DNA from 2 places in the Agarivorans sp. D1326 genome. Region 2 is predicted to be linked to the other one. Evidence: predicted binding sites of a transcription regulator. Region 2 holds the regulator's gene; the other holds the start of a gene.
The links. The regulator sigma-54, encoded in region 2, starts transcription at its own class of promoters, with help from an activator protein. The targets are predictions, from matches to a motif close to GTTGGCACGNNNNTNGNNT.

Region 1: a site for sigma-54 is predicted at 2,583-2,601, ahead of ACYFDN_RS05625 (PEP-CTERM sorting domain-containing protein). Genes of this name have one in related genera too.

What each region holds. Positions count from the first base shown of each region.
Region 1 is NZ_JBTWEN010000002.1:376,407-381,340, forward strand. It holds gene ACYFDN_RS05610 (alginate lyase family protein) at 1-954, shown strand, start outside; gene ACYFDN_RS05615 (oligogalacturonate-specific porin KdgM family protein) at 1,023-1,778, shown strand; gene ACYFDN_RS05620 (DUF4174 domain-containing protein) at 1,843-2,277, opposite strand; gene ACYFDN_RS05625 (PEP-CTERM sorting domain-containing protein) at 2,634-3,422, shown strand; gene ACYFDN_RS05630 (alpha-amylase) at 3,491-4,934, opposite strand, start outside.
Region 2 is NZ_JBTWEN010000009.1:125,920-130,853, reverse strand. It holds gene ACYFDN_RS17160 (HPr family phosphocarrier protein) at 1-11, opposite strand, end outside; gene rapZ (RNase adapter RapZ) at 1-855, opposite strand, end outside; gene ptsN (PTS IIA-like nitrogen regulatory protein PtsN) at 882-1,325, opposite strand; gene hpf (ribosome hibernation promoting factor) at 1,334-1,621, opposite strand; gene ACYFDN_RS17140 (RNA polymerase factor sigma-54) at 1,646-3,148, opposite strand; gene lptB (LPS export ABC transporter ATP-binding protein) at 3,201-3,926, opposite strand; gene lptA (lipopolysaccharide transport periplasmic protein LptA) at 3,926-4,405, opposite strand; gene lptC (LPS export ABC transporter periplasmic protein LptC) at 4,431-4,934, opposite strand, start outside.

The DNA.
Region 1 (4,934 bases), on a different contig from region 2:
GCTGATGGCCTTCCTTGGAATCGTATTGATGGCAAGGTAAATCCCGCATCAAAAACTAGCGAAACGGATTCTAAACGTTTAGGTAAGTTTACCCGCTCTGTAAGAGCCTTAGCTATAGCCTACTATTTTAGTCAAGACGAGCAATATGCAGAAACGGCTATAGATTACATTCGCACTTGGTTTTTAAACCCTAAAACACGAATGAACCCAAACATGAACTATGCCCAAGGTGTGCCGGGCCGAGCTGAAGGACGCCGCGGAGGAATTATTGATTCACGTTCATTTGCAGACAGAATGTTAGACGCAATTGCAATGGTGTCTCAGTCTCCCGCTTGGACAGAAGCAGACGAGAACGGCATTAAACAATGGTATGGCGAATACTTAGATTGGCTGCTCACCAGTGAGTTGGGCGGTGGTCCTAAAGGTGAAGCCTATGCTGAAAACAATCATGGCTCTTGGTATGACTTGCAAGTTGCAGGCATCTCCTACTTTTTAGGCAAAGAATCAATTGCCATGAACGCGGTAGAGAAAGGCAAAATGCGTATAGACAGTCAGTTTAGAGCCGACGGCACTCAACCACATGAATTAGCGCGCACTCGCTCTTACCATTACAGCTACTTTAATTTAGATGCTTTATCTGGTGTTGCTCAAGTGGGCGAAAAAATTGGCATAGACCTATGGAATTATGAATCTCCTAATGGGGGTTCATTAAAAAAAGGTATCGAGCTGTTAGCTCAATATCAAGACAAAGCAGAAGACTGGCCTTACCCGCATAAAAAAACTCCGCGAGTAATGCGCATGATGCCAATTTATCGTAAAGCGGCCCTAGGCATGAGTGACCAAACCTTATTGGCTCTCTCAAAGTCAGGTGAGTTTTCTCAGTTTACTGTTAAAAAGAATCTCGCCGAAATTTGGGCTGAACGAGATATAGAACTGTTATACCGAAAACAATAACAACTACCCTAAATCCCTAAATAAAAACTAGGCCTGTTAAAGGGCCTTAACTGGAAATGGAATTTATCATGACAAAAATGAAAAGCCTTTCAATTGCAATTGGTGCACTATTAATCGCAGCACCTGTAGCTGCGGGTCAATTAGATTTTCGTAGTGAATACAAACACGAAACAGAAGCTCACGCCTACCGAATTAAAATCGGTGATTCAACTAAAGTAAGCGATGCTGGTCAATGGAACTACAGCGTAGAGATGAAGTTCTTTAGTGGTAAGAAAGAAGACGGCGAGTACGGCGGTTTTCTTGAAAACTTACAACGTGGTGACTCAGAGTTTGACCTAAGCTACAAACACAAGTTGAACAAGAAGTGGTATATCCAACCTGGTATGCCAATTACCTTTGGTGATGAGCGCGTAACATATAAGCCGCAGTTTCGTGTAGGTTATACTTCAGATTTCGGTTTAAAAACTGCATTACGCTACCGCTATGAAATTCGCCAATATGCCGATGGTAAAGAAAACGGCGAGACATGGACTAAATCTAAAGTCACTCTAACTGGTGGTTACAAAGTTAAAAGCATGCCTAATCTAAAATTAGATTACGAAGCGAACTACTGGAAAAGCCATGAATACGAGTGGGACCCTATTTCTGGCACAGCAAAGGATCCACAATTCAACAATGGTGATGACAACTGGGACGCTGGTATCTTCATCGGTTACCAAATTGAAAAATGGCGTCCGTACGTAGAGTTTTGGAACTCAAGCGTTAGCTCTAAAACTGACCAACGCCAACTTAAAACCCGTGTTGGTGTTAAATACAAATTTTAAGCATTTCGTAAATATTTAGCTTTCCTTCTTTAAAGCCAAGCAGGTTTTCTGCTTGGTTCTTTTTTTATGCAGAGCACACACTAGTATTATTTAGCATTTCTTGTTTGCGCATCGGCATTGCATCAATAATTTCAAATACTTCCTGCCAATTGGTAGTCGCGCCCCAGCGGTGTTTTTCGTGACCATCTTTACCAATTAACACTGCTATGTGCTTGTTATCTTCTACCTTATATTTGTCGCGTAAATAAGAGACCCCATGGCTTGCTACTGGGCCAGTTTTGCCTAAAGCTTGTTGCGGTGTCATCACTACAACAACAAGATCTCGTTCTTGGATCTGGCAACGGTAACGCATTTCATCTGCCAAAAATTGTTCAACTGCGTGGTCTTGTTGTGGCGCAAAAAACAACACACTTCGATGCGCCCAATAGTCGCTGTCTAATGGATAAGACATAGCAACGCAACTAATGGATAACAACATAGCTGTGATTACTTGTTTCATAACAATTCCCCCATTCTCTGCTAATTAGAACGAAGCGTTAGGGGATAAAGTTCAATTTTTCGCCACTTTATAAATAGCCTGCTGGTCAGGATTTTTTACAGCAATAACTGGGTCTTTGTAAGTGGCTAATCTCAAAATGAAAAACCATCCTCTCAAGCTACAAGGGAGTTTATTTACAAAAACATTAATTAATATAATAAGTACAGCTCCCTGCTATTGGTAACAAAAGTGTCATTAATGTTTACATAATCCATTGATTTACCAGCCCACGCTTTCTTAAGTACTGATTTTTATAACTTTTACATCTTGGCGCAATTATTGATTTACAGGGTGTTCACTTTACAAAGGAATGCCTAATGCTAATCACTAGAAATATACTCACCGTAAGCTTGTTGCTACTCACCGCACCTGTTCAAGCAACTATCATCGCCTACGACATGGTAAACAGCAGTAGCCTTAATGTAGTCGATTATCAAAACCCATTTAGCCAACAATTTGTTAGTGATCAGGACGGCTTCGATAAATACCAAGCAGTTCCAAGTGCCAGCATTCCAAATAGCTTGATTGATTCAAGCTTAAGTAATCCAAGTGATAGCCTTGGTATTGTTGATTCTCAAACTGACCAAGAAAGCTTTTTTGGCGTAAGTGATACGCTAAATCCAAACAACCCAAGCGGTGATACGCAAACAACTTGGCAGTTTGATATTAGTGGTTTTTCCTTAAGTTCAATTTCTATTTCCATGGCTGCGATGGGTGATTTTGAATCATCTGATCACTTTAGTTTTAGCTATGCAATTGATGCTTCCCCCATTCAAATACTGTTTGCTAGTTCTGTTGATGAACAAGCCAACCAAAGCTACACCATGGCCAATGGGAACCAATACCTACTAAACGACCCTCTATCTATAAACGGTCAGGTGCTAAACAACCAATTCCAGCAACTTAGCCAGAGCCTAATTGGCAATGGTTCAATACTTAGCTTGTACTTTAACGCAAATCAAAATGGTGGGAATGAGGCATTCGCCTTTAGGGAGATTATCGTTAACGGAGAAAGTCTACTAGCTAGTCAAGTACCTGAACCAAGCAGTATTTGGCTGGTGCTATTGGGCTTAGTCGCGCTAAAGATGAAGCGCAGCCAGGTTTAAAGCAAATAAAAAAAAGCGACAGCATAGATTTACACTGTCGCTTTGCTATTACCGCTTATTTCTTGTTGTTATTGCTTTATTCCAGCAAATACCACAACCACTTTGTCGTCACCTTTGGTGCGACTAAAGGCGTAAGGTTGATCGCTTATCTTGTTATGTTCACCTGCACCAATGGCAACATGGCGGTCGCGGAACTGGCCCACTGTTTGCCAGTGTTTTACTAGCGCTTGGCGATCTGCTTCTTTAGCAATTTGCTCCCAGTTCATAAACGAACGGGTTGGAGAGTCGAAGGCATCCGATTGTGGCCCACGCGGTCTGCCGCTCTCATCACCATAGTACAATTGCACGCCACCAGGCATCATAAGTAATGCGGTACCGGCACCCGCTTGCAGCGGTAAGTCTTCATAGTTTGAGTAGAACAACTTGGTATCGTGCGAACTAATGTAAGTAAGCAAGTTAAAGGTTGGATCGCTGTTTATGTCTTTGGCATAGGTGGCATACATCTTTTCATTTTGAGCCAAACACTGCGATCCTTTAAGTGCTGCACTTTCACCAGCGTACTCAAAGTTAATTAGGCTATCCATACCGTTGTCGAAGTAAAAGTCGCGGTAAGCGCCGTGGTGCCATACTTCACCCACCATCCAAAATGGTTTGTCATCAATGGCTTTCTCTGGATTATTACTCTTCCATTCTGCTAAAGCGTCGGTAGCTGCATCTTTCAGTTTAGCCCACACTTCAGGCTCTACGTGCTTAACAGTATCAGCCCTAAAACCATCAATACCGTAATCTCGTACCCAGTTAGTATGCCATTCAACTAAGTAATCCAACACAGTGTAGCCTTCACGCTCTACTGCTTTGGTATCTTTTTTGTTTTTAAGAATCGGCGGCAAACCTACGTGTTTAGTGCTCTCAGTCAATAAGTCAGGTAAACCTGCTAGGTTCATGGTGATATCATCACCACCAGGTGCGGTGTAACCTGCCATGCCACTGCGGACCCAATCAGGTCCCCACCAGTTATCTACCCACTCGCTAGAGCTCCAACGAATAAAGTTATTATAGCGGTGCCAGTTGTGGCCTTTATCAAAATCAGGCTGCCAATCGGTCCACTTTTCTGGAACAGGAGCACCAGGAGCCATCGCGTTAATGCCGAAGGTTTGCATGTCATCCATGGTTGGATAACCCACGTGGTTAACTACCACGTCAACCAGCACTCGAATGCCGCGTTTATGTGCTTCGTCAACAAAGCGACCAAAGTCTTCTTCACTACCTAGGTTTGGATCGATTTTAGTAAAATCTAAAGCCCAGTAGCCATGGTAACCATAGAATGGGAAGCTGCCTTTATCACCGCCGCCCACGAAACCATGAATTTGCTCAACAATAGGCGTAACCCAAATGGCGTTCATGCCTAAATCTTTGATGTAATCCAATTTTGCGGTAATACCGCTAAAGTCACCACCTTGGAAGGTACCAATTTCCTGTTTACCATCGGCTTTACGATTCAGCGGGTAATCA
Region 2 (4,934 bases):
GTGAGCTTCAAGGCGATGTTCCAAAGTTCGGTGGCGTCGTTGCACTTTTCGATGAGCGCTAAAGAGGCTAGCAAGTTGCTCGGCCACATACACCGAGCGGTGTTGTCCGCCAGTACAGCCAATCGCAATGGTTAAATAGGCGCGGTTGTTAGCTTCTAAATGCGGTAACCAAGATTGCAATAACTGGCTAATCTGCTCGATATATTGAGTAACTAAAGGCTGCGCAGCCAAGTATTCTTGCACGGCTTTATCTAAGCCGGTAAGTGGGCGTAGCTCTTCTTGCCAATGTGGGTTAGGTAAAAAACGCGCATCAAACATGTAGTCGGCATCGTTAGGCACACCATTTTTAAATCCAAAGGATTCGAACACCAAAATTAGCTGTTGTTGTTGGTCACCAGTAACGCGCGAGCGAATTAAGCCGCTTAGCTCGTGTACAGATAAACGGGAAGTGTCGATACGCAAATCGGCATTTCTAGAAATGGGGGCTAATAGCTCGGTTTCTGACTCAATCGCTTCTGCTAAAGATAAATTGCTTTGGCTAAGCGGGTGTACCCTGCGTGTTTCGCTGTAACGGCGGATCAGCGCTTCATCCTTCGCATCTAAAAAAATGCTTAATAGATTAATGTCTGGTCCTGCATCTCGTATTAGCTGTCCTACCGGTGATAGCTCATCGGGAAGATTTCGAATATCAATGCTAATTGCTACTTTAGAATAGGTTTTTTTTAAGTTGTCGATAAGTGATTGCCAAAGCACAACCGGCAAGTTGTCGACGCAATAGTAGCCGAGATCTTCCAATACTCTTAAGGCGACGGTTTTACCTGAACCCGAGCGCCCACTAACGATGATCAGTTCCATGATAATCCCTAAGGCTGATAAGAGTATTAGGCTACCATGATGTCGTACAATTCGTCATCACTTTGTGCACAACGAAGTTGTTTACATATTTGCTTATCGTTAAGTTTTTCAGCTACTTGAGCAAGAGTATTAAGATGTTGCTTACATTGGTCTTCGGGTACTAGTAATGCAAATACCAAGTCTACTGGCTTGTTATCTATAGCATCGAAGGAAATAGGGGGATCGCAACGCAAGAAAACCGCTGTGGCTTGATGCTGGTTGTCGATACGGCCATGAGGAATAGCAATACCTTGGCCAATACCTGTGCTGCCCATTTTTTCTCGATTTAACAAGCTTTCAAAAATGCATTGGGTAGTGGTATCAAGCTGTTTGGCAGCCAGTTCGCTTACTATTTCTAGGGCGCGTTTTTTTGAAGAGCATTGAACTGCACTTTGGGTGCAGTCCAAGCTAAGTACTTTATTTAGTTGCATGGGGGTGGCTAACGTTTGTTAAGTTTTTCTTTATGTTTGATGACTTGGCGATCAAGTTTATCAATCAGGCTGTCGATGGCGGCATACATGTCAGAATGCTCAGAGGTTGCAAATACTTCGCCGCCGTTTAAATGTAATGTGGCTTCAGCAATTTGGTTCAGTTTTTCTACGTTGAGGATGACGTGAACGTTATTGATCTGATCGAATCGTCGGGTGAGTTTGGCAAACTTGGTGTGGACATATTCTTTCAAAGATTCAGTTATTTCTACGTGGTGTCCAGTAAGGTTAATTTGCATTGATATCTTCCCCTTTTAGTGGCCTTAGATAAGGCTCTTACGTTGGTTAGAAGGTGGAATTGCTAAAGACTCACGATATTTAGCAATCGTACGTCTTGCCACCTTGATCCCCTGATCTGCCAAAATATCAGCAATTTTGCTGTCGCTGAGTGGTTTACTGGTATTTTCGGCAGCTACCAGTTTCTTGATTAATGCACGAATAGCGGTTGATGAACACTCACCCCCGCCATCGGTAGCCACATGGCTAGAAAAGAAATACTTAAGCTCGAAGATGCCGCGAGGTGTATGCATGAATTTTTGGGTGGTTACCCGGGAAATGGTGGATTCATGCATTTCTACAGCTTCTGCAACATCGTTCAGTACCATTGGCTTCATGGCTTCTTCGCCATACTCAAAAAACGCCTGTTGATGATGAACAATGCAGTTGGATACTTTTAATAGGGTTTCGTTGCGGCTCTCGATACTTTTTATAAACCACTTGGCTTCTTGTAAGTGGCTACGAATAAACTGGGTATCGTTAGCGTTGGTAGAGGTTTTACTTAAAGATGCGTAGTGCGAGTTAACACGCAACTTAGGCATTGCATCTGGGTTGAGTTCTACAACCCAGCGTCCTTGGCGTTTTACAACCGATACATCCGGGATTACATACTGGGCTTGATTAGGCTCAACCGCGTTACCAGGTCGAGGTTCAAGCGTATGAATCAAACGCATGACTTCGCGTAACTGGTCTTCTTTAAGTTTGGTTTTGCGGGCTAATAGACGAAAATCGCGATTAGCTAATACATCAATGTGATTCGAAACTACATCTTTGGCTTCATTTAGCCAAGGTGTGTCTTCGGCAAAACGGCTTAATTGGATTAGTAAACACTCTTGCAGCGAGCGCGCTGCTATACCAACAGGGTCGAAATGTTGGATGCGTTTAAGTACTGCTTCTACTTCATCTAGCTCTACGTCTAAGTCATTGTTATCGCTTGAACGTAAGCCTTCTAATAGCTGCTCACAGTCTTGGGTTAGGTAGCCCGATTCATCTACCGCATCAATAATGGCTAAGGCAATAGCTTGGTCTACTTCACTAAATGGAGTAAGTTGCATTTGCCACAATAAGTGGTCTTGTAAAGAGTCGACAGTTTCGCCCTGAAACAACATATCGTTGTCATCGCTCACGGCGCTGCCAGATGAGCTGGCTGGGGCAGAACTGGCGCTGTAGATATCGTCCCAAGTAGAGTCAACAGGAAGGTCGTCAGAAACAGTTTCTTGATTAATGGCATCACCTGCTTCAATTTGACTGTTGTCTATGTCCGCAGTGGATTCGGCCTCGGTAGACTTCTCATTGGCAGATTTAGCGTCGGTTGCGTCACTATCACTGGCGTGAGACTCATCCGCCTCAAGCAGAGGGTTACTTTCCAGAGCCTCTTGAATCTCTTGCTGTAAATCCAGTGTTGAAAGCTGGAGTAAGCGAATGGCCTGTTGTAACTGGGGGGTCATGGTTAACTGCTGACCAAGACGCAACTGCAAAGATGCTTTCATTAACTACCGCTGTTCCTTCTTCTTATTGTCTTTTTTTAAACTTGCACTTTAACTATAGCTTGAATTGTTCTCCGAGATAAACTCGTTTCACATGTTCGTTTTCGAGAATTTCTTCTGGCTTTCCTGAGGCTATCAATTCGCCTTGGCTAACGATATAGGCATGCTCACAAACATCGAGAGTTTCTCGAACATTGTGGTCGGTAATTAGTACACCTAGACCGCGATCACGTAGGTGTTCAATGATCTTTTTAATATCGATAACAGAAATAGGATCTACCCCTGCGAAGGGTTCGTCAAGCAAAATAAACTTGGGTGCGGCGGCTAGCGCTCGAGCAATCTCAACTCTTCGGCGTTCACCACCCGACAAGCTCATGCCTAGGTTTTTGCGAATATGGCCAATGTGAAACTCTTCAAGAAGGTCGTCTAATGCACCAATTTGTTGCTCTTTATCGAGGTCTTTTCGGGTCTCTAATACGGCAAGAATGTTCTTCTCCACAGATAAGCGGCGAAAGATAGACGCTTCTTGCGGAAGGTAGCCAATGCCTTTGCGTGCGCGGGTATGCATCGCTGTACTCGAAATATCGTCATCATCGATGAGGATGCGGCCTTGGTCACGAGGCACCAAACCCACCACCATGTAAAAAGTGGTTGTTTTGCCAGCACCGTTTGGACCTAACAAGCCAACAATTTTACCTGTTTCCACATTTAGACTTACGTTTTTAACTACCTTACGGCCCTTGTAGGCTTTAGCTAGGTTTTCAGCAATTAGGGTACTCATTATTGCTGGTCTTCCTTGGGCGTTAGTTCGTCAAGCTGCTGAGGCAGGAAAATAGTGGTTACACGGCTGTTTTCGTCGCCTTGTGCCACCATTTCTTGTTTATTGATGCTGTATTTGATCATTTTACCTTTTACCAAGCTCTCTTCTTGTTTGAGCTGAGCATTGGTAGTGAGTGTTAGCGTTTGGGTTTTTAGGTCGTAACGCACTTCGTTAGCCTCAGCTTCAATTGGCTTGCCGCTATCAAGTAATTGATAAAACGTTGCTGGTTCGCCTTTAGCGATCATTACTTCGCTGCCTTTTTCCTCGCTACCAATAACACTGAGTTCTTCGGCGTGCATTTTAATCGAGCCTTGAGTCACCACAACATTATTGTAAAAGGTGACTCGGTTTTCTTTGATATTGACCTGCTGGCGGTCAGCATCAACAATAATTTGTTTGTTGAAGTCGTCTTCTAGTGCTTGTGAACCCCAAGAAAGCATAAACAAGCTAGCCGCAAGTGCTAACTTACTCTTGTGGGTTGTGGTAAACCGCTTCGATATCATCTAATAAAGTCACTATTTCGTTGGCTAAATCACCGTCCATGCCAACGCCATACAGTTCGTATGAAGGGCCATAAACGGTAACAGGTTGATCGCTGCTCATGGTTTCTGTTTGCAGGTCGATCTCCAATTTTTCGGTTATTAAGTCGCGAACATACTCGCCACGGCTTAAATTTTTAATTACTACATTGTCATTTAAAATGACGTTTTGCTGCTGCTGTACTGTAGCGTGATCGGCCACAATTTGCCATACAGGTTGGCTTGGATCTGGGTACACTAAGATCTTAGGTTGAGCAAAAGTTGTGTGCTTAAGTTGTTCAAAAAACTCCATTTCCTCAGCATAGATTCGATAGCGCGGGCTGCCGTCTTCGCCAAAACTCACGCTGTAGAGCTTTTCGGCAACAAAGTTTGGTTTGCTGGCTTCGCGTTTAGCACTTAGCTGCTGAGTTTCCGACGGGCTAAGCTGCCA